2 regions of the Pseudoalteromonas sp. DY56-GL79 genome follow, and region 2 is predicted to be linked to the other one. Evidence: predicted binding sites of a transcription regulator. Region 2 holds the regulator's gene; the other holds the start of a gene.
The links. The regulator FliA, encoded in region 2, starts transcription of late flagellar genes. The targets are predictions, from matches to a motif close to CTAAAGNTNNNNNNNNNNNNGCCGATA.

Region 1 (12,394 bases), on a different contig from region 2:
AGAATATGCCGACGAAATAGGCTTTAGCCATGCAGCTTGCGGACCATTTGTACGCTCTAGCTACCATGCAGATCAGCAAGCCGCCGGTAAAGAAGTAAAATAGCTTCTGCTCCGAACTTAAGTTCAAGTAACACGGATATTGCTCCTAGTCGTAAATAGGAGCAATTTCCGCTCTCCCTCTACGCATTCATGTAAATTCAATGTAAAATAGCCAAAATTCCCTTAATTTACACCCTTGTCTAGCCAGAGAGTTTTAGTGGTAACAAGGCATTAATTATCCCCAGCTCAAGTTACTTAGAATAATAATATGGAATACGGACCAATCAGCTTTTACGCTATTTTTATTGCCGTTGTGGTGCTTGGAGGCAGCTTAGGCGGGCTCTTACAAGCGATGCGTTCAACGTCGTCATATAAGTTTCGCAAACCTAAGTTTAAGAGTGCGAATAGCGCTGCCCCAGAGTATTGGGACTTAGGTGGATTCGGTGTCATTCTAGCCGGTGTGATCTCAGCATTTATGGCAATTGGTGTGCTCACCATGGCGGGCGCTGCTGACTTCAGCCCAGTCAGTAAGTATGCATTTAAATCATATCAAAATGGGGAGCACGACTCCCACCATCAAAACAATGACGAGATACTCATTCCCGTGGCAATGTTTTCATCTGCGCATAACGATAACGCCGTTGAGATCAACCGTATTATCAAAGTGGTCGTAGAGCACAATTTGAAGCGGGAAAATGACTCAATTACCGGTTCTGATAAAGCATTTTGGACTTGGATTAAAATATTTTCATTCTCTATTTTAAGCGGTTTTGGTGGTGTAGGACTCGTTTCTAGCGCCTACAAGCGCTATGTTGGCGAAGATGAATTCAATGACATCCAACAAAAGGTGAAAGAGGAGTATGAAATAGCACGTAAGAATACCGTAGAAATCGCACTCCAACGCGCTAGGGAATTGATTGCAAACACACAATACGATGAAGCAATTAAGGTTTGTGATGACATTCTTACCAACATCCACCCAAACCATGCAAGAGCAATTGGCATAAAAGCCAGAGCACTCAGCCGAGATGGTAAGCTCGCAGAAGCCATCAAGCTGCTAGAAAGCGCACTTTCCATCTCAGATATGAGTGAGTCCGTCAGAGCTCGTATGCATTGGAATATCGCCTGTTACCAGACTCGTATAGATTTTAGCGAAGGCTTACCTGAGGAGCTAGATTGTATGGTCCGGACGCTGGGTGAGATCCGCAGCCATTTGGAGCGCGCAATTGCGCTTGATGAGCATTTAAGATTGAAGCTACCAGACGGTGAAAGTGACCTTATTGTGCTAAAGTCGCTCAGTGCGAGAGGTCAAGATTGGTTTGACAATTTAGTACGAGCGCAATAGACTCTTAGGTAAGTTAGCTTGATACGGTGCATTTTCATGAGAGATGAAGACTTTATATAAAAGTTAAAGGTACAAGCACAAATTCACTGGATGAAAATGCCAGTGAGTAGAATAAGCCGCATATTGGTATGCGGCTTTTTTGTTTTTAACGCATAAATTTTATACGCGAATTGGTATTAGCAGCAAAACGGTTTCATTTCCTCGCTATTCGTTATATCTTGCCTCACCAGATAATAATAATCAGGGGCAAAACGTGCTTAAGAATAAAACTTTGGGCAGCATGCTGATTGTAGCAGGTACTACAATTGGCGCGGGTATGCTCGCCCTCCCTATTGCATCAGCAGGACTCGGCTTTTCTACCGCTATCGCATTATTAGCAATCACATGGTTGTTAATGACCTATACCGCTTTGCTTATGCTGGAAGTACATCAATACGCAGATCAAGACGCAACGCTAAATACACTGGCGAAAAACTTGCTCGGTAAAACGGGCCAATATGTCGCTAACTTTTCTATGGTATTTTTATTCTATGCACTGTGCGCAGCTTATATCGCGGGAGGTGGTGCACAACTTCAAAGCAAACTGGTTAGTGTACTAGGTGACGGGATCACTCCCCAACTCGGCTCAGTATTGCTTGCTGTTATCATAGCAACCATAGTGACATTAGGCACAAGTACCGTCGATAAGCTTAACCAGTTACTATTTACCATTAAAGTTATCGTGCTCGCGAGTTTGTTTTTTATCCTGACTCCCTATGTTCATGGCCAACATCTTATCGATATGCCAGTAGAGCAAGGACTTGTTATTGCGGCAATTCCTGTAATTTTCACTTCATTTGGGTTTCATGGATCAATCCCGTCAATCGTTAAGTACGTGGGCGTAGATATCCGCCAATTACGTAAAGTAATGATGTTTGGTGCTTCCCTCCCGCTTATCATCTATGTATTTTGGCAACTACTAAGTCAAGGTGTTATGGGGCAAGAGAGCTTAATGGCAAGTGAGGGATTGCCTGGTTTTGTCACCAGTATTTCGTCTATCGCACACAACGACAATGTACAATTATTTGTGACGGTTTTTGCAGATCTTGCTCTGGCGACTTCATTCTTAGGTGTAAGCCTTGGGCTATTTGACTTTTTTGCTGATGCCTTTAAAAAGCAAGATACCAAGAAAGACCGTGTAAAAACGGCGTTCATTACCTTTTTACCACCGCTTGGCTTTGCCCTCTTTTATCCAAAGGGCTTTATCATGGCACTGGGATATGCGGCAATTGCGCTCGTGGTGTTAGCGGTATTTCTACCAGTTGCTATGGTATGGAAGCAGAGAAAAGTTAGAGGTAATGATGGATATCAGATTAAAGGTGGTACGCTTGGACTAGGACTTGCCGCCATTTTTGGTGTGATGATCATCACCTCTCAGCTAATGCAAATGGCTGGCCTTATTCCTAGTTTAGGGTAAGCATTATCAAGACGACGTAGGTCTATTAACGGCCTACTTCGATTCTCTCCAGCCCACCGTCTTGCATTCGTTTATGTTTCAATTGAAAATAAGCAACTACAGGTACAAATGCTAAGCATAGAGTAGCAAAGTTAACTATTGGGATAATTGTAACGTAGAGATAAGACGAATAGCTAAGTTCCATTAAATGCCTATCAACTAAGCGGAACATCTGTAAGATTGGTGCAGGTATAATAATGAGCTGAGCAATTACACTCTGCCACATATAAACTTTGTCCTTAATAGCCCAAACAGCAATTATAGCCATAAACACAATATCGTTAAATGCCCAAAATATATAGCGATAAACCAACTCATCGTCTATCGCTCTAATAAAATCACCAGTAAAAGAGCCAATAATATAAAATAAAGCAATCAAAATCGCATAACGAGCGGCTTTTATATCTCTTAAAACTAAACAGACCAACACTGCAATCAGCGATAGTGGAATGCTGTATTGGATATAAAAAAGCCTAACCGACTCCCAAGCCTCTAACATATTTACTCTTCTAATTATTAGTTAAGATAATTTTTTAATGGGTCAAGTAATTATTACAATCGGTTAAGACGGCTTTTTTTCCGCCTCTTCATCACCGCCTTCACCATTACCGCCTGGCAGCCTAAAATTTTGAGGTTTTTTTATTGAAATCATTCTATTTCTCCTTTAAGTAGAACCAAACGAAACAATAGCGAATTCCCTGTAATTTGGCAATAAACTGTAATTAATTTTGCCTCACTTCAATAGGGTCTGACTCTTTAGGTTTACCCTGTAAAATCGAGATTTCAACACGCCTATTGCGGCGTCTATCTGCATCGCTGTCATTGGGAACTAGTGGCCTAGTGTCTGCGTGCCCAACCACGACCATTCTGTTCTTATCAAAACCACGAACGCGCTCCATCACAGTCGCAACAGCGACCGCTCTCGTCGCCGATAAATCCCAGTTATTGGAGTAAAGTTCGTTAGTGACTCTAAAATCGTCTGTGTGACCCGAGACAGTAATTTCACCGGGTACATCTTTGAGTAGTTCTGCAATTTCGGCAATCACTGGTTCAAATTTAGGTTGTAAAAACGCACTACCTGCGGGGAAAGAACCATTCTCTTGGATACGAATAATGATTTGCTGCCCTAGAGACTCAAGCTCAATCGCACCATCCATTATTTGCTTTTCTAACTGCTGCGCAATCTTTTTAACAAGCTCATTAACTTGTTCTTGATCTGCGGATGCGATTGCTTGCGTTGACGCCATTTCTTGAGCTGTACTGGCTGACTCACCACCACGCTTATTGCCCCGCTGCTCTTGCCGACCACCCGCAGACGATTCATCACCAGCCTGAAACTCAAGCATCTGTTGCGTCATTTCTACAGTTTGCTGTTGGATAGTTTCAATTGGTGTTGGCTCTGGCTTACCCGGAGTAAATTCCATCGCGATAACACTGGTACCTTTTGGGATATCCTTTACTTCAATTTTGTTTTGCACACCAAAAGCAAACTTCATCGACCCGGCAATTTGCTTAAACTTCAGCACGTCCATTTCAGAAAATGCCAGTAACAGTACAAAGAAGCACATCAGTAATGACATCAGATCAGCAAATGTCCCCATCCAGGCGGGAAGACCTGGGGGAGGACATTTACATTCATTCTCATCTGACATGGTTATTCCTCAGCCTCAGCGCCACGTTTAGACTCAGGCAAATAATTTTTCAAGATGCCTTCAATGACTTTCGGGTTTTGGCCATCTTGAATACCTAAAATAGCATCTAAGATGAGCCGCTGATTTCGCTCTTCTTCATCTTTACGAAGCTCAAGCTTAACCTGAATTGGGATCGCAACTACGTTAGCTAAGAACGCACCATACAAAGTTGTTAAAAGTGCAACAGCCATGGCAGGCCCGATTGCTTTTGGGTCGTCCATGTTAGACAACATAGCAACTAGGCCGATGAGTGTTCCGATCATACCCATCGCAGGCGCTATATCAGCGAGGGATTTAAATAAACCGGCGCCTAACTGGTGTCTTGAGGACGTTAAAGCAATATCTTTTTGCAGTGTGGCGCGCACAACATCAGCGTCATGGCCATCGACTAACATATCAACGCCTTTACGCATAAATTGGTTGGGAATTTCAGCTTCTTCTAACGCTAAGAAACCACCTTTACGCGCAGAATCAGCAAGCTCAACGGCTTTTTCAATCAGCTCTTCAGGGGTTTCAATCTTAAACATGAAGGCCTTGCCGGCCACTTTACCAATGCCGAAAAATTGTCCAAGCGTAAAGTTAGACAATACGATAAAAATTGAACCACCAAATACGATAACGACGGAAGGCGTGTTATAGAACATAGCGATCTGGCCATCACTACTCAGTACCATCGACATTACAATCAAACCTATGGCACCCAGGATCCCTATTACCGTTGCTAAATCCACATGTCCTCCGGGGGAAGTTATTTGTGATAAATCACGCAGTTATTATTGTTTGAGTTATCGGCAAGTTTCTCTACAACTTAACACTATTATATTAAAAAGTGTTTAAAATGCGAGTTTATAGCAGATCTTGTAATGCCGATACTCCGTCAGATCAAAAAGTCTCTGGTTTTTTTGACCTTGGCGCGCAATCCCCCTAAAATTGCCACACTTTTACTTTACGGGTCAGTGTGACATATGGCGGTAAAAAAACCTGATAATTTGAGCTTTGAAGAGGCCATGCAAGAGTTGGAACAAATCGTTGCAGACATGGAAAACGGTAGCTTACCTCTGGATCAAGCACTTAAACAATTTGAGCGTGGGATAAAGCTCGCAAAAGCTTCAAACCAAAAACTTCAGCAAGCTGAGCAGCAGGTCGCTATTTTAATGGGCGAAGATGAGCAAGCGCAATTACAGCCATTTGAAAACGAAGCCTAATGTCAGCAAAATTACAAGAAAAACTCCTGTCTGCTAAGACGCGTGTAGAAACCACCGTTTTACACTATTTTGATAATGTCCTTGATACTGAAGAAAATATCAAAGCCGCAACGCGCTACAGTATAGAAAATGGTGGTAAACGCTTGCGACCATTCTTGGTGTACTGCACTGGTGAATTGTTTGGTGCGGCTCCAGAAGACTTAGACAAGGCCGCTGCAGCAATAGAATGCGTGCATAGCTATTCGTTGGTGCACGATGATTTACCCGCGATGGATGATGATGAACTTAGGCGCGGCCGTCCAACCTGCCATATTCAATTCGATGAAGCGGCAGCTATCTTAGCTGGCGATGCCTTACAAACTCTGGCGTTTGAGCTGTTAAGTGGGCATCAATTCGCAGTAAGCCACCATGCGCAAATAAAAATGATTTCCGCGCTAGCTAAAGCATCGGGTCTACAAGGCATGGTTGGTGGCCAAGCACTTGATATAGCTGCTACTAATCGTTCAATTTCCATAGACGAACTTGAACGTATTCATAAGCTAAAAACAGGTGCACTGCTAAGCTGTGCTGTGGAGCTTGGGATCTTATGCGGCAACCCAGAGCAAGTTACCGAGCAAGCATGTAATGCAATACGCACTTATGGTCGTGCAATAGGCCTTGCATTCCAAGTCAGAGATGACATTCTTGATGTAGAAGGTGACACTGCGGTGCTTGGTAAGCCACAAGGCTCTGACATAGAACATAATAAGTCTACCTATCCTGCACTTTTAGGCTTAGAGCAAGCAAAAGAAAAAGCCGAACAGTTGATAGATGAAGCACTGGATGCGCTTACGAAAATAGATGGTGACACAGAAATACTTGCAGATTTAGCAAAATACATCATAGATCGAGAATATTAAGCTGACGTATAAAATAACTACGCCAAGCTAAGAAAATATTCACAAGTACTTTGTAAATACTGGCTAACATAATATTATGACCAGTTGGTGACGAATTTTAATAATTATGAAGTGAGCTGCGCGAGTAAGTACTCAGCAAAGACTCACTAGGACTCTGATAAATACCATGAAACTTGATAGTAGCAAGTATCCTTTACTCGCGTTAATTGACGACCCAAGTCAACTTCGTCAATTACCCCAGCATAAGTTATCTGCGTTAAGTGATGAATTACGAGAGTATTTGCTCAACTCAGTCTCTCAAAGCAGCGGTCACTTAGCTTCAGGTCTTGGCACGGTCGAACTGACCGTTGCATTGCATTACGTCTACAACACACCACAGGATAGATTGGTGTGGGACGTAGGTCATCAGGCTTATCCCCATAAGATCCTAACGGGCCGCCGTGACCAGATGCATACTATTCGCCAGAAAGATGGGCTACACCCTTTCCCATATCGAGAGGAAAGTGAATACGATACCTTTAGTGTTGGTCACTCAAGCACCTCGATTTCTGCAGCGCTCGCAATGGCTATTGCCGCTGAAAGAGAGGCAATAGGCCGTAAAACTGTTGCTATTATTGGTGATGGCGCAATGACTGCTGGTATGGCGTTTGAAGCCATGAACCACGCAGGGGATGTTAACCCGGACATGCTCGTGATCTTGAACGACAATGAAATGTCTATCTCTGAAAACGTTGGTGCACTTACAAACCATTTCGCTAAGATCCTCTCTGGTAGCTTCTATACCAATATTCGTGAAGGCAGTAAAAAGCTGTTAGCTGGTGTGCCACCAGTTAAAGAACTTGCTGGCAGAATGGAAGAACATTTAAAAGGGATGATAATCCCAGGCACTTTCTTTGAAGAGCTTGGCTTTAACTATATTGGTCCAATTGATGGACATGATGTTGGCACCCTAGTTGATACGCTGCGTAATATGCGTAACCTAAAGGGGCCACAGTTATTGCATGTTAAAACGCAAAAAGGGAAAGGCTATAAGCCTGCAGAGGCGGATCCTATTGGCTACCACGGTGTACCTAAGTTTGATCCAACCGTGCACAGCTTACCCAAATCAAAACCCAGCGCACCGACCTTTTCAAAAGTATTTGGTGACTGGCTCTGTGATATGGCCGCACAAGATAATAAGCTGATGGCTATTACACCTGCAATGCGTGAAGGTTCTGGCATGGTGCGCTTCTCTAAAGAGTACCCGGCTCAGTATTTTGATGTTGCGATTGCTGAGCAACATGCAGTTACGCTTGGTGCTGGCTTTGCCTGTGAGGGCTTGAATCCTATTGTTGCTATTTATTCAAGCTTTTTACAACGTGCCTATGACCAATTAATTCATGATGTTGCACTACAAAACCTGCCAGTACTTTTTGCTATTGACCGCGCAGGTGTCGTTGGTGCGGATGGAGAAACACACCAAGGGGCTTATGATCTAAGCTTTTTGCGCTGTATTCCAAATATGGTGATCATGGCACCAAGCGACCTTAATGAGTGTCGCCAAATGCTCTATACTGGTCACCGCCTAGATAGGCCAGCTGCGGTAAGATACCCTAGGGGCAGTGCGGGAAGCGCAGAGATTAGTGCAAAAATGAGCGAACTGGAAATTGGTAAGGGCAAGGTAGTAAGAGAAGGTGAAAAGCTGGCTATTTTAAGCTTTGGTACATTGCTTGAAAACGCTCAAGCCGTAGCCGCAGAGCTAAATGCGACACTAGTTGATATGCGCTTTGTAAAACCTTTAGATACCGCACTTATCGAAGAGTTAGTGGTAACTCACGAGCGCTTTGTAACACTTGAAGACAATGCGATTGCTGGTGGTGCAGGTTCAGCTGTGAGCGAATATCTATTAGCCCAAGGCCATCTAAAGCCAATCAAACTACTCGGCCTACCTGATGAGTTTATTAAGCATGGTTCACAAACTGAGATCCACGCCGAACTGGATTTAAACAGCGAAGGAATAAGCCAGCAAATTAAGGCCTGGCTAAATCCATAGTCTTGACTTTGAGCTGTTCTAAAAAAGGCTTCCATTTGGAAGCCTTTTTTATGCTCTTGTCCCATCCTAAACAAGGTTGACAGTTTAAGCGCTAGTGATGAGTATTACCTCATCCACACTCTCACTTCCGCAAGTCCATTGCTTTGCAAAAGTTGTAACTGAGACTCTATGTTCGCGCTTTGCTCAAATTCGAATGCATCCAATTGATCGTCAAAGATGATTGTCGCAGCACCATCACCGCCACGTTGTTTGACCTGATGCAATGCGATATCAGCTAAGTTCACAGATGATTCCCAGCCAATGACCTTACCACCTAGTAGTGGCAACGGATAATATGACCATCCCATCGACACCGTTAATTTAGTCGTTTTACCATTCGGTAAGCGGTAATCCGTTTCAGCAATCGCCTTACATAAGTCGCTGACGTACTCTTCGATATAGTCTCTGCTAAAGTCACGTAGCAGTAATAGGAATTCATCACCGCTCCAACGGACGACATAATCAGAACCTTGCGTTCGTGTATTGAGTAACGTCGCTAATTGCTGCAAACAGCTATCACCGCCAATTGGACCATAAGAATCATTAATTTTGCTAAAATCATCAATGTTCATGATCATCAATACCAAACTCTTATTTTGAGCCTGTAGTGACTGCGCATTGCGCTGATAATGCTCGACATCTTTTGGTAACTGATCAAAGAGGAAGCGACGACTACGTAGCCCCGTCAATTCATCTGAGTGACTTACAAGCTTAAGCTGAGTATTGACCTGATTGAGCTTTTCATTGGCTTTTCTGAGCTCTGTCGTACGCTCTGCTATCAACGCTTCTAGTGCGGCTTGCTTCCTTCTTTCTTGTGCTCTAAATACCCAGAAAATGAGATAGAACATAAATATAAATGCACAAGTGATAAACAGTCTAAAGTAAATCGTTTCATCAAAACGGCGCGGTAACGTAATGGATAAGTTAAGCACCTTCGCCTGCTCCCAATCTTGCCCTTGGCGCTTAACTTCTAAAACAAAGGTGAAGTTGCCTGGTGGTAAATTGGTATAAATTGCTTCGCGGCGAGATTGAGCATCACGCCATTGCGTATCGTGCCCTTTTAGCTTGTATCTAAATTCAATACTATGCGGCGCGTAAAAATCGATTGCAGTATAATTAATGGTTAGATCACGCTCCGATGTATCAAGCTGGATCACTTGATTTAAGGATTCTGTACTAAATACTCTATCGTGGGTAGACAATGACTCTAGTCTTGGCAATAAATCCCCACCACCAAAAAGCTGGACATTTTTAGGGATCTCAACGACACCTTGTAAGCTGGGGTAAAAAATAGCAGACTCGGTTTCAACCACTGCATCATGCCCAAGCCCCGAACAACATTGGCTTGGTCTGCCATCAAGCTGCCTATCGAATGGGCTTATTACTTGTTCAACTTGCAAACTCTCTATAACGTGACCAAATTGCGCAACGGGCATGCGATATACCCCTTTCATTGTGCTCACCCAGATGAGCTGATTGCTCTTGTCATAATGCAGCGAAAATATCGATCCGTAAGGCAATCCATTTGAAGCATCAAGCTGATACCAATCACCCTCTGAGGTACGATAGAATAACCCATCGTTGAGTGAGCCAACTAAAGTCGTCACGGTATCCAAATGCAAAATACTGGTGATATAAGCGGTATCCAATGACGTTTGAGAACCGATTTTTTCGATCCCCTTATCATTGTAACGATAAGCCCCTTTGTTTGTACCAATGAAGCCGTATCTAGGGAAGTCTTCAACAAAAGTGACGAATTGGCTACCGAGAAAGGCATTATAGGCAAACGGCGTTATCCCCTTGTAATCAAGGCGATACAAGCCCCTGCCAGTACCAAACCACATCCCCCCACGATTTGAAGGGCTGAGAGAAAATACCGGATTTTGCCTGAGCTCCCGCTCATTTAACTTTTGCAGTGTGCCATCTTCGTAAATAAGCGCACCACGGTCAGTACCAAGAATGAGCTTTTCACCGATAAATTCTAAGTCGTGTATTACAGAGCGATTTAACTGAGCACTTGTGAGCACAGGTTGATAACTATCATTTAACCCAATAATTCCAAGACCTTCTCTGCTAGCTACCCACAATTGACCATTGGGGCCTTGAGTAATTGCTGAGATAGCTTGATTTGTCCGTTGGCCGATATGATGACGCTCAACCTTACCTGAGTGAGCAAGCCAAAGTCCCTCATTTAAACTAGCAAGCCAGATATTATTATCGTTATCCATAAAAATATCGGCAAACCAGATGCTCTGATCTAGTTGAATTGGCTCAACAGCTTGCCAAATGCCATTATTTTGTCGGTATAACAATCGCCCATAAGTGGAAACCCACAGGCCACCTTCCTTATCGTTAAGAAACTTATATACCGCATTGTTACCCACTTCTTGGTAACGACGTAGTACTTCATCAATATCTAGAAAATAGGCGCCCAGCTCTGATGCTAAGAACAACTTACCATCGACCCAAGCTAAGTCATGTATGATGGTTTGTGCTAACTGTTCAGGTAATGACACTTTACTTGCCAATTCAAGCCGAACCCCATCGCCAGTGCGATTGCTTGATTCGCTGATTTTAAGTAAGTGACGCTCATTTACCAACCAAATACCATCTGGCACCAGCGCCATTTTAGTCACGGAACCTACAATTTGATTGATTTGGGTAACATCTAACGTACTTTGTTCGATGTTATTGGCGGCTAACGTCAGCTTTTTCGCAGAAACATAATACAGACCATTTGCAGCAATCCAGATCCCGCCATCTTCATCTTGCAAGATATCCCGTACGGGCCCCTGCAGGTCGAAACGCCGAGCTTCTAAGGTTTGGGGATTAAGTCTTAGCAATCCTCGACGCGTGCCAACCCAGAGCATGCCAAATCGGTCTACCACCAATTTATTAATGGCATTGCTATTTAAAAATTCGGTATTTTGGGTGTTGAAGTTTTGGAATTGATGACCATCAAACCGACTTAAGCCAAACTGAGTTCCGAGCCAAATGTAGCCCTGATTGTCTTGAACGACACTCTTAACGCTTTGTGACGGTAATCCACTTTGGATATTCCACTGTTTAACTACGTAATCATCTATCGCCGCAAAACTCGTAATTGGTAGCAGCAAAGTGAAAATGAAAAACAATAGCCTTGTCATCTCGATTCCATCACATCAGCACAGTTAGACTAAAATGCCAGTTTTAAACAAAGCTTGCACGCAAATCAATGAAAAAATGCCAGCTAATACATCATCTAGCATAATCCCCGAGCCACCGTGCAAACGTTTATCGAGCCATCTAATCGGACCCGGTTTCAAAATATCGAAAAAGCGGAACAAAATAAAGCCAACGATTAATGACTGCCAGCTAAGTGCCGCCCCTATCATGGTAATATAAAAGCCTGCCACTTCATCCCAGACAATGGCTGGATGGTCATGAACATTAACATCGTCTGCTGTTTTACCACACACCCAGATCCCAAATAACGTCATGACAATCGCAACAAGACATTGCAGCCACATTGGTGCACCTTGGGTTGCAAAAATAAACGGTAATGCAGCGAAGGTACCAAAAGTACCAGGTGCTTTTTTCGCTAAACCAAGACCAAACCCGAGTGCAAAGAGTTGATGCGGCTTCTTTAAATTAAATACATACTGCTTAG
Region 2 (12,394 bases):
TAAAATGACGCTACAAGAAGTCAAGGATGAATATAAAAACTCAGAAGGTGATCCTCAAATAAAAGCGCGGATCCGCCGAACACAAAGAGAAATGTCGCAAAGACGTATGATGCAAGATGTACCAGATGCCGATGTTGTTGTGACCAACCCTACTCACTATTCGGTTGCGCTTAAATATGACACTGAAAGGGCGGGGGCGCCTATTGTTATCGCAAAAGGGGTTGATGAACTTGCGATGCAAATTAGAAAAATAGCCAAAGGGAATGAAGTGCCGATAGTGGAATCACCTGTATTGACTCGTTCGCTTTACCACACCACTGAAGTGGGTGATCAAATCCCTGAACAATTGTTTACCGCGGTTGCACAGGTACTTGCTTATGTATTTCAGTTGAATCGTTTCCAAAAAGGCAAAGGGAAAAGACCCGTTGCACTTACTCGAGATTTACCAATCCCAGACGATTTGAAGCATTAAAATTGCCCTCATAAGAATAAGCTATTAATTGGAACGCATATTGCATTTGTTGCTATGTGTCAATTTTTTGCTTGTGTTAAGTTATGGAATTTAAAGCAGTTTTACAACAACTCAATCGAGATAAAAAAGAATATGCTAAAGGTGTGGGTACTCCATTGTTGGTGCTTGCAGCACTTGGCATGGTTATTCTACCGTTACCTCCTTTTTTGCTTGATATTCTATTTTCCTTCAACATTGCATTGGCACTAGTGGTGCTATTGGTGACTGTTTATACCTTGAAGCCACTCGAATTTGGTATGTTTCCGGCGGTACTACTGATCGCGACTATCATGCGATTGGCATTAAACGTAGCGAGTACTCGCGTCGTATTACTTGAAGGTCATAATGGTGGTGATGCGGCAGGTAAGGTGATCGAAGCCTTTGGTAGTGTTGTTATTGGTGGCAACTACGCCGTCGGTTTAGTTGTATTCCTTATCCTTATTATTATTAACTTTGTCGTAATTACCAAAGGTGCGGGTCGTATTTCAGAGGTGTCTGCGCGTTTCACCCTTGATGCTATGCCGGGTAAGCAAATGGCCATTGATGCGGACTTAAATGCCGGTTTTATCTCTGCAGATGACGCCCGGGCTCGTCGTGAAGAAGTGACTCGAGAAGCCGACTTTTATGGGTCAATGGACGGTGCAAGTAAATTCGTTAAAGGTGATGCTATTGCAGGTATCGTGATCCTCGCCATTAATATAATAGGTGGCCTTTTCGTTGGGATGATCCAGCATGATTTAAGCTTTGGCCACGCGATGGAAGTATATACCATGCTGACAATCGGTGACGGTCTGGTCGCGCAAATTCCATCTCTTTTACTCTCAATTGGCACTGCAATTGTCGTAACGCGTCAAAATGAATCGCACAACATGGGCGATCAGTTTAAAAGCCAACTGGGTAATGAAAAATCGCTAGCTATTGCTTCAGGTATTTTGATCACCATGGGACTTGTTCCAGGCATGCCACATGTTGCCTTCCTAGGTTTAGGCGTATTACTTGGGTATATAGCCTATTACACAAGCCAGCAAAAGAAAAAGGCGGAAATCGAAAAGGCAGAACAAGCTGCCAAAGGACCTGCTGCCAAAGGAGGCCATCAACAAGATCAAAAAGAGCTTGGTTGGGATGATGTACAACCTGTTGATGTGATTGGTTTAGAGGTTGGTTATCGCCTAATTCCTCTAGTTGACCAAGCCCAAGGCGGGGAGCTTCTCAGTCGTATTAAAGGGGTGCGTAAAAAGCTATCTCAGGAACTGGGCTTTTTAGTACCGCCGGTACATATTCGCGATAACCTAGAACTAGATCCAAATGCATACAATATTACTTTAATGGGAGTTGGCTCAGGAACCGGTGAGTTGAAGCATGGCGACGAACTTGCAATTAATCCAGGGCAGGTGTTTGGGCCGATTAAAGGCATAGAGACTAAAGATCCTGCATTTGGCCTAGATGCGGTATGGATTAAGCCAGACCAAAAAGATGAGGCGCATTCGCTTGGCTATACAGTAGTAGATGCTGCAACTGTGGTGGCAACACATATCAGTCAATTATTGACGAATAATGCATCACTATTGCTTGGCCATGAAGAAGTACAAAACCTATTAGATATGCTTGCGAAAAGTCACCCTAGATTAGTTGAAGGCTTAGTGCCTGATATTTTACCACTCACTACCGTGGTAAAAGTGCTTCAAAATCTGCTTAATGAGGGCGTTGCGATTCGAGATATGCGCTCGATTGTACAAACCTTAGTTGAGTACGGCCCACGGAGCCAAGACCCTGATGTGTTAACGGCTGCGGTAAGAATTTCATTACGCAGATTGATTGTTCAAGATGCCGTTGGAAGCGAAGAAGAAATTCCTGTCATAACATTGGCGCCTGAGTTGGAACAGATGTTGCATCAGTCACTTCAGAACGCAGGTGATGAGGGGGCGGGTATTGAACCTGGCTTGGCTGAGAGGCTTCAAGAATCATTAAGAGAAGCACATCACAACCAAGAAATGCTAGGGGAACCTTCCATCTTATTAACCTCAGGTATGTTAAGAAGTGTGCTGTCTCGATTTGTTAAACATACGATTCCAGGTCTTAGAGTGATGTCATATCAAGAAGTGCCGGAAGAAAGACAAATTAAGATAGTGAGCTCGGTTGGACAATAGAGGATAAAGGGGCTGTAACATGAAAATTAAACGTTTCTTCGCAAAAGATATGCGTACGGCTTTAAATGAAGTAAAAGAAGAGCTTGGTGCAGATGCTGTCATTATGTCTAACAAAAAGTTAGCAGATGGTGTTGAAATCGTCGCAGCAGTTGATAATGACCGTGCTGCTGCACCTGTTAAGCAAGCTCCAGCTGCCCGTGCGACTGCCTCAAACGAGGCTCCGACCCGCTTTGTCCGTCCAGAGCCTCGCCAAGCACAGCCAGCAAAACAAGCGCAAGTTGCCGATAGCTTAGCGGCATTGCTAGAGCGTCAGGCACCGCGCCCACGCTCACCAGAACTTGCTTCTATGTTCTCCCAATCGGGGATTGATACAGAGCAAATGTTAAGCAGCCAACGTAAAACACAAACTGCTGCGCCGGCGCACCAAGCGAAGCCACAGCAAGCTCGTCGCCAATCTTTTGACTTTGATGATGATGCATTTGAGCAGCCACAGCATTGGGGCGAGTCGGATGAGTTAGACAACGGTTTTGGTGATGATTTACCTGAGTTAAATGCCAAGCCTGACGAAATGAGTGCAATGCGCGAAGAAATGAACGCTATTCGTCAATTACTTGAACATCAAGTATCTGGTCTAATGAAACAAGAAATGGCTCGTCGCGATCCAACCCGTGCGTGTCTTGTTGACCGTTTGGAAGGAATGGGCATAGACAAAGATGTCGCTGAGCAAATGGCATGCTTTATCCCTGATGATGTGTCTCGTAAAGAAGCCTGGAATGCATTGTTAAACATGGTGATCAACCAAATGCACACCACTAACAATGATATTCTTCGTCAAGGTGGCGTATTTGCGATGGTGGGTCCAACTGGTGTTGGTAAAACCACAACGGTTGCAAAATTAGCGGCATTAGGTGCACAAAAATACGGTGCAGATAAAGTGGCGTTAATAACGACAGATACCTACAGAATTGGCGCTTACGAGCAGTTAGCTACCTATGGTAGAATCATTGGTTGTCCGGTTAAGCAAGTTAAAGATGCAAATGAACTTGCAGAAGTGCTTTATCATTTACGCAATAAGCGTCTAGTATTAATAGATACAGCGGGAATGAGTCAAAGAGATTTGCGCTTAACTGAACAGTTAAATACACTTATGCGTAGCGCGAGAGTAGATATTCGCAGCTATTTAGTATTGAGTGCGACAGCACAAATGAATGTGTTACAAGAAACAGTAAGACACTTCAAAAAAGTAAATTTAAGTGGCTGTATTTTCACAAAACTTGATGAAAGTCTAAGTTTAGGTGAGATAATTAGCATAGCGATTCAAAATCGCTTGCCAATAGGGTATCTTACCAACGGTCAGCGAGTGCCAGAAGACATTCGCGTAGCAAATGCTCAAAAGCTAGTAAAAAAGGCTGAGCAATTGTATTTAAAAAGAATAAAAGCACAGCACTCTCGACGTGTACCTGTAGCGTCAGAGTCAGTAGGAATGTATGATTAACACAGTTTTAGATCAAGCAAGTGGCCTGCGTAGAATGAGTCAAAATAGCAACCAGGGTGTAAAAGTAATAGCCGTGACCGGTGGAAAAGGTGGGGTGGGTAAAACCAACGTCTCGCTCAATACTGCCATCGCTATGGGCCAACAAGGACAGCGAGTTCTCGTTTTAGATGCGGACTTGGGCTTGGCAAACTGTGATGTGATGTTAGGTCTAAGGGTAGAAAAGAATCTGTCACACGTGTTGTCGGGTGAATGTGAACTAGATGAGATTCTCGTAGAAGGTCCCGCTGGAATTAAAATTGTACCGGCGACTTCAGGCTCTCAAAGTATGGTAGAGCTGACTCCCGCAGAGCATGCAGGACTTATTCGTGCATTTAGCGAGCTTAACACGCAATTTGATGTATTAATTGTTGATACCGCAGCTGGTATCTCAGATATGGTTCTGAGCTTCTCTCGAGCTGCACAAGATGTGATGGTTGTGGTGTGTGATGAACCGACTTCTATTACAGATGCTTACGCGTTGATCAAAGTTTTGAGCAGAGAGCATGGTGTCTATCGTTTTAAAATTGTTGCCAATATGGTCCGCAGTATGCGTGAAGGGCAAGAATTATTTGCTAAACTTTCAAAAGTTACAGACCGTTTTCTTGATGTAGCACTGGAATTAGTGGCCACCGTACCGTTTGACGAAAACATGCGTAAATCTTCTCGCAGACAAAGAGCTATCGTGGATTTATTTCCGAGTTCTCCTGCGGCGATTGCGATTAAGGGACTTGCCGCTAAGGCAGTGAAATGGCCAATTCCGCATCAACCTTCCGGTCATCTAGAATTTTTCATTGAACAACTTGTAAACGGGTGATTATGGCTTCTCCGGTCAATAGAGCTGCGGGATATCAAACTTCAGACCACATTCATAAGGTGGTTGAACGGCATGCTCCACTTGTCAAAAAAGTGGCGTGCCACCTGATTGCTCGACTTCCGGCAAGTGTGCAACTCGACGATCTGATCCAGTCAGGTATGATTGGGTTGATTGAAGCATCTAAAAATTTCGATGCAACTAAAGGCGCTAGTTTCGAGACCTTTGCCGGGATCCGTATTCGAGGCGCAATGCTGGATGAAATCCGTCGTGGTGATTGGGCGCCTCGTTCTGTTCACAAAAATAGCAGAATGGTTGCAGAAGCTATATCTGAGCTCGAATCTCTCCTTGGTCGAGAACCAAAAGACACTGAAATCGCTGAAAAACTTGATATATCTCTAGATGAGTACCATCATATTTTACATGATGTAAATGCAAGTAAAGTCATCGGGATTGAGGATCTTGGGGTTGATGAAGACGTGATAACCCCAGCAAACAGCGATTTTGCGCTAGACAAACCGTTTAATAACGTTAAAAATGAACGTTTTAACGAGTCTTTAGTAAATGCTATCAAAGCGTTACCCGAAAGGGATGCTCTGGTTTTATCACTTTACTATAACGACGAAATGAATTTAAAAGAGATTGGTGCCATCCTTGATGTCAGTGAATCTCGAGTAAGCCAAATTCACGGTCAGGCAATGATAAAGCTTAAAGCTAAAATCAATGACTGGATAAATTAGAGTACATAAAATAGTTGGGTTCGAACCTCACTGGAGGAAGTTTTGGATAAGAACATGAAGATTCTCGTGGTTGATGATTTCTCTACTATGAGAAGAATAATCAAAAACCTATTAAGAGATTTAGGCTTTACCAATGTTCAAGAAGCTGATGATGGTAGTACAGCACTTCCGATGCTACAAAATCAGGAGTTTGACTTTGTAGTAACTGATTGGAATATGCCGGGCATGCAAGGTATTGATTTGCTTCGTGCAATACGCGCAGATGAAAAGCTTAAGCACATTCCAGTGTTGATGGTTACCGCAGAAGCGAAAAAAGAACAAATTGTTGCAGCAGCGCAAGCAGGGGTGAACGGATATATTGTTAAGCCGTTTACTGCGGGTACGCTCAAAACTAAGCTTGAAAAAGTATTTGAGCGACTAGGCTAACAGCAAGGGGATATGGCCTATGTCTGTAAATGCTGCGCCTCAAATTACACTTGAACAAGCTAAGCAACTTGTTGAGCTTCTAGAACAAGGTGAACAAGAAAAAGCTGACCAGCTGATTTTAGAAGCTGCTAACAAAGAGCAATCGGAGTTATTTGCAGAAGTTGGAAAGCTAACTCGCCAATTACACGAGTCCTTGAAGAACTTTGAGCTCGATACTCGACTCTCAGATCTCACGACAGAGGCTATACCTGACGCCAAGCAGCGTCTTAATTATGTTATGGAAATGACAGAAAGCGCTGCTAATAAAACGATGGACGCGGTCGAAGAAAGCTTACCTCTTGCGCAGAATCTAGCGGATGAGTTAGCGCAAATAAAGCCCACTTGGGATCGATTGATGAGCAGAGACATTCAACTCGGTGAGTTTAAATCTCTGTGTCATGATCTCGACAGCTTTATGCAGACTTCAAAGACACGTACAGACGAATTACAAGGTTTAATGACTAATGTGCTGATGGCTCAGGACTATCAGGATTTGACTGGGCAGGTTATTCGGCGCGTCATTGAGCTTGTGAGAGAAGTAGAAGATAGTCTCATTCACCTCCTGACTGTTTTTGGTACTTCAGATGAAGCGCCTTCAACTGCTGTGAAAGCGAATGAAAACGAAATAAAAACAACTGAGACTATCAGTGATGAATTGTCTGGACCTGAAGGTCCAATTATTGACGCTGAATCGCGAGATGACGTGGTTTCTGGTCAAGACGAAGTCGATGACTTGCTATCTAGTTTAGGCTTCTAGTTGGAGAGTGTGTATGAGCTTTGAAGTCGATGAAGATATCTTGCAGGACTTTCTTGTTGAAGCAGGCGAAATATTAGAACTGTTATCTGAACAGCTTGTTGAACTAGAAAATAATCCCGAAGATAAAGAACTTCTCAATGCGATTTTCCGTGGCTTCCATACCGTAAAAGGTGGAGCTGGCTTCCTAGGTATGACCGAACTGGTCGATGCCTGTCACGGTGCGGAGAACGTGTTTGATGTACTACGACAAGGGCAACGAAAAGTAACTTCCGAACTGATGGATGTTATTTTGCAATCTTTGGATACGATCAACGAAATGTTCGCTTGTATTCAAAACCGTGAGGAACCAGAAGCGGCCGATCCTGTGTTGCTTGAAACACTCCACAAACTTAGCCAGCCTGCATCTGAAGACGAAGTCAGTGAAGTGATTGACGAACCTGCTTCTGAGCCAGAACCTGTGGTGCCAGATTTAAGTGCGGATGATATTTTATTCGACGCCGATGTTGGTTCAGGCGATGATAGCGGTTCTAGCATCGATGAGATAACAGAAGAAGAATTTGAAAATCTTTTAGATGAATTGCACGGTTCAGGTAATGCGCCTGCTGTTGCTCCTGCAACTAAACCTGAAGCTGTATCAACCGCAGATGATGGTGATATCACCGATGACGAATTCGATAACCTCTTAGATGAACTTCATGGTGTTGGTAAATTCGGTGGAGCACCAAATGCGGAAGATGCTGTTGTCCCAGAAGCGAGTGAACCTAAGGCTAAATCAACCTCACCAGCAGCCCCAAGTGGGTCTACTGGCGACGAAGAAATTACCGACGATGAGTTTGAAGCTTTGCTGGACGAGCTTCATGGTAAAGGCAGTGCACCTAAAGCGGTAGGTGAATTGCCAGTAGAGGTTTCAGAGACTAAACCTGCTCAACCTGAGCCTGTTAAAGCCGCACCTGCGCCGAAACCCGCTCCGAAGCCTGCGCCTAAAGTTGAAGCTAAGCCTGCGACTCCTGCACCGCAAAAAGAGCCAGAGGCTGCAAAAGCTTCCACACCAGCCGCTGCGAAGAAACCTGCGGCACAAGCTGAGACCACGGTCCGAGTTGATACTAAACGTCTCGATGAAATCATGAATATGGTTGGCGAATTAGTATTGGTTCGTAACCGTTTGGTTAGCTTAGCGAATAACACCAACAGCGAAAGCATGGGTAAAGCTATTTCGAACCTTGATGTAGTCACTGCTGATTTGCAAGGCGCCGTGATGAAAACACGGATGCAGCCAATCAAAAAGGTATTTGGTCGCTTTCCTCGAGTAGTGAGAGACCTTGCTCGCAGCTTGAAAAAAGAAATCAACCTAGTTTTACAAGGCGAAGAAACGGATTTAGATAAAAACTTGGTTGAAGCGCTTGCAGATCCATTGGTCCACTTAGTGAGAAACTCAGTAGATCACGGCATTGAAATGCCTGACGTACGTGAAGCGTCGGGCAAACCAAGAATGGGTACGGTCACATTATCAGCATCTCAAGAGGGAGATCATATTCTTCTCACGATTCGAGATGATGGCGCCGGTATGGATCCTGAAAAGCTCAAAAAAATTGCTATAAATAAAGGCGTGATTGACTCCGATCAAGCAAGCCGACTGTCCGATACCGAAGCCTATAATTTGATCTTCGCACCAGGGTTTTCAACAAAAGAACAAATCTCAGACATTTCTGGTCGTGGTGTTGGGATGGACGTTGTTAAAACGAAGATCACTCAATTGAATGGCTCGGTAAATATCCAATCAGAATTGGGGGTTGGTACCGTATTAGAGATTAAGGTACCGCTTACACTGGCTATTTTGCCTACCTTGATGGTGGTAGTTGGAGAGCAAACGTTTGCGTTACCACTTGCTGGCGTGAACGAGATCTTCCATTTAGATTTGACTAAAACGAATGTGGTTGATGGTCAGTTGACTATCATAGTGAGAGAAAAAGCAATTCCGTTATTTTATCTTGAACATTGGTTGGTAAAAGGTGCGAACAGGAGCATGAGAAAGGCTGAAGGCCATGTTGTCATTGCGCAAATTGGCACTAAACAAGTCGGTTTTGTGGTTGATTCTCTGATAGGCCAAGAGGAAGTCGTCATCAAACCACTAGATGCGTTATTACAAGGTACACCAGGTATGGCTGGTGCTACCATCACATCTGATGGTGGTATTGCGCTAATCCTTGATGTCCCTAACTTATTAAAACACTACGCCTAATTTTATTAGGCGTAGTTCGAATTCTAGAGCAGCATTTGCTGCTCTGCTGTAGAGCAAATTAAAGAGCGTTGCCAATGGCAGTTAAAGTGTTAGTCGTAGACGATTCTAGTTTTTTTCGTCGTCGAGTCAGTGAAATTTTAGAAAAAGACAGTGAAATCAAAGTTATAGATTTCGCAGTTAATGGAAAGGAGGCGGTTGAAAAGGCCGCTTCATTACGTCCAGACGTAATTACGATGGACGTAGAAATGCCCGTGCTTGATGGGATCAGTGCGGTGAAGCAGATCATGCAGGCCACTCCGACCCCAATCTTAATGTTTTCTTCGTTAACTCGTGAAGGCGCTAGTGCTACGTTAGATGCACTGGATGCGGGCGCTGTAGATTTTTTACCGAAAAAGTTTGAAGACATCGCTCGTAATAGCGAAGAAGCAATTAAATCATTACAAAATAAGGTAAAGGAAATTGGCCGCCGTCGCGTTAGCCGTTTTACTCGCCCTAGCATTACGACTCCGCCAAAGCGCGTCGAACCTAGAGCAACTCGTTCTGACACAGGAAGAACAACGATCCCTCAACCGGATAGAAGTTTTCAAAGACCGGTATCTGGTGGTACGTCTAGTGCTGCAGGAGCAAGAGCATCGGGTAAAAAATATGGACTGGTTGCAATTGGCACATCAACAGGCGGACCCGTTGCACTGCAAACAATATTGACCCAGCTGCCAGCAAACTTTCCTCATCCAATTTTACTTATCCAGCATATGCCGGCCGCATTTACACCTGCGTTTGCAGCAAGATTGAATAGTTTATGCCAGATTAAAGTTAAAGAAGCTGAGCAAGGTGATAGATTAATGCCTGGTGTGGCCTATTTAGCCCCTGGTGGTAAGCAAATGCTGGTTGAAAATCGCGGTGGCAGTAAGACACTAAAAGTGTTTGAAGATGATAGTCCAAGGATCACCTATAAACCCAGCGTTGATGTGACATTTGCAAGTGTTGCAAAAGCTTATGGTGGCGACACGTTAGCGATTGTCCTAACGGGAATGGGCGCAGATGGCCGAGATGGTGCTCGTATGCTAAAACAGGTGGGGGCCACTATTTGGGCGCAAGATGAAGCGACTTGTGTTGTGTATGGTATGCCTCAAGCTGTCGCTGGCGCTGGACTTTCGTCGGATAGTATCGCCCTACAAGACTTTGCTGCGAGAATTAATAAAGAAGCGGGTAACCAATAGACCAAGTCATTACTTGGTTGCTTTGCTTGAAGCTTGTAAATATCAAACGTCTAAAAAGAATGAATAACATTGAGTTGGTATAGTATCTATTGAACGAAATCAATAGTGATAAGCGAAGGAATATAGAGTGAAAATTTGGACAGTAGCAAATCAAAAAGGTGGCGTGGGTAAAACCACGACGACGGTGAGCTTAGGAGGCATTCTTGCTGAGCAGGGTCACCGAGTTTTGCTTATTGATACTGATCCACATGCTTCACTGACATATTACTTTGGTATTGATTCTGAAGAGTTAGAAGTCAGTGTGTATGATATTTTTGCACGCGGCAGCAGTATGACGAGTGAAGAAATTTTACAGTCGCTTTGCCCCTCAACTATAGAGAATCTTGATATTTTGCCTGCCACTATGGCTATTGCTACGCTTGATCGTAGTATGGGTAATAAAACGGGCATGGGGCTTATCTTAAAGAAATCGCTCGAAAAAATAGCGGATCAATATGACTATGCTATTTTAGACTGTCCACCAGTGCTTGGGGTACTAATGGTTAACGCATTAGCAGCGAGTGAGCGAATTTTAGTACCTGTCCAAACTGAATTTTTGGCGTTGAAGGGACTAGATAGAATGATGCGCACGATGGAGCTGATGCAGTCTTCACAGCAGAAACAGTATCAATATACTATCATTCCAACTATGTATGATAAACGGACCAAAGCGTCGTTGGAGGCGTATAAAACGTTGCTAGCAACATACAAAGAGGCCGTTTGGCCAGGTGTGGTTCCCGTAGATACCAAGTTTAGGGATGCGAGTCTTGCACAGCAAGTCCCAGTACAATTTTGTCCTAAATCACGAGGCGTGTTCGCTTATCGTGCACTATTGGACTATTTGAAGCAGTTAAGCTAGAGAGCATAATGAGTAAGCATTTATTTGCAAATGAAAAGGTGATGAAGCAGTATCTTGGCGCCCTATTACAAGAGGAGCCAGAGATTGAGCAATGCGAGTTATCACCAGTTGCAAAGCTACTTGAACAAGTAAAAGAGCCGGAATCCGAACTTGAAGACACAGGCCTTCCAGTTGTCGTTGCAACAGAGCCTCAGGAGTCGGTGAGTGAAGTTATTGAAGAACAACCGAGTAAATTAGCTCAAGATCTTGAAGTCACTGAAAATACATCTATTATCAAAGAACAGACAACGATAGAATCCGTTTCTGCAAGGGAAGCCTATCAAGAAGGTGAATTTCAGGCATTGTTTTTTGAAGTTGCAGGCTTAACACTGGCGGTTCCGCTTAAATCACTTGGGGGAATACACCAACTGGGTGAAGTCAATCAACTCTTTGGTAAACCTAAATGGTTTAAAGGCGTGATGCTAAATCGTGAAGAAAAGCTTAATGTTATTGATACTGCGCGATGGGTAATGCCTGAGAAGTTTACACCAGAATTAGAAGATGCTCTGGATTACCAGTATTTGATTACGCTTGGGGATAGTAACTGGGGACTGTTAGCAGAGAAGCTAGTCAACAACTTAACACTCAAGCCTGAAGACATAAAGTGGCGCACAGCGGATGGTAAACGGCCTTGGTTGGCTGGTGTGATTAAAGAGAAAATGTGCGCGCTGATTGATGTAGAGAATTTAAACCGTTTGCTAGAACAAGGCCTCGATAGTCGAGAGCAGTAACTAGTATATTGATGGAGTGAAACCATGAGCCAAGATAGACTACTTTCTGCAGACAAAAATGCTGATAGTAATGATGAAGTATTGCAATGGGTTACTTACAAGCTTGAAGAGGAAACTTACGGTATCAATGTAATGCAAGTGCAAGAAGTATTGCGTTATACCGAAATTGCACCAGTCCCAGGTGCGCCAAGCTACGTACTCGGGATCATTAATCTGCGTGGTAACGTTGTAACGGTTATAGACACGCGAGCTAGGTTTGGCCTGCAAAGTGCAGAAGTAACGGATAATTCAAGAATTGTGAT

Region 1: pomA (flagellar motor protein PomA) is a predicted target of FliA. The motif match lies at 5,357-5,383, and genes of this name have one in related genera.

Annotation. Positions count from the first base shown of each region.
Region 1 is NZ_JANHZS010000003.1:3,112-15,505, forward strand. It holds gene lipA (lipoyl synthase) at 1-103, shown strand, start outside; gene NO992_RS02560 (lipopolysaccharide assembly protein LapB) at 308-1,384, shown strand; gene NO992_RS02565 (aromatic amino acid transport family protein) at 1,638-2,840, shown strand; gene NO992_RS02570 (hypothetical protein) at 2,866-3,378, opposite strand; gene NO992_RS02575 (flagellar motor protein MotB) at 3,602-4,531, opposite strand; gene pomA (flagellar motor protein PomA) at 4,534-5,301, opposite strand; gene xseB (exodeoxyribonuclease VII small subunit) at 5,536-5,775, shown strand; gene ispA ((2E,6E)-farnesyl diphosphate synthase) at 5,775-6,674, shown strand; gene dxs (1-deoxy-D-xylulose-5-phosphate synthase) at 6,841-8,706, shown strand; gene NO992_RS02600 (ligand-binding sensor domain-containing diguanylate cyclase) at 8,811-11,891, opposite strand; gene NO992_RS02605 (phosphatidylglycerophosphatase A) at 11,916-12,394, opposite strand, start outside.
Region 2 is NZ_JANHZS010000002.1:151,378-163,771, forward strand. It holds gene flhB (flagellar biosynthesis protein FlhB) at 1-472, shown strand, start outside; gene flhA (flagellar biosynthesis protein FlhA) at 556-2,658, shown strand; gene flhF (flagellar biosynthesis protein FlhF) at 2,678-4,153, shown strand; gene NO992_RS02070 (MinD/ParA family protein) at 4,146-5,006, shown strand; gene NO992_RS02075 (RNA polymerase sigma factor FliA) at 5,009-5,743, shown strand; gene cheY (chemotaxis response regulator CheY) at 5,786-6,169, shown strand; gene NO992_RS02085 (protein phosphatase CheZ) at 6,189-6,965, shown strand; gene NO992_RS02090 (chemotaxis protein CheA) at 6,979-9,204, shown strand; gene NO992_RS02095 (chemotaxis response regulator protein-glutamate methylesterase) at 9,279-10,424, shown strand; gene NO992_RS02100 (ParA family protein) at 10,552-11,322, shown strand; gene NO992_RS02105 (chemotaxis protein CheW) at 11,331-12,092, shown strand; gene NO992_RS02110 (chemotaxis protein CheW) at 12,117-12,394, shown strand, end outside.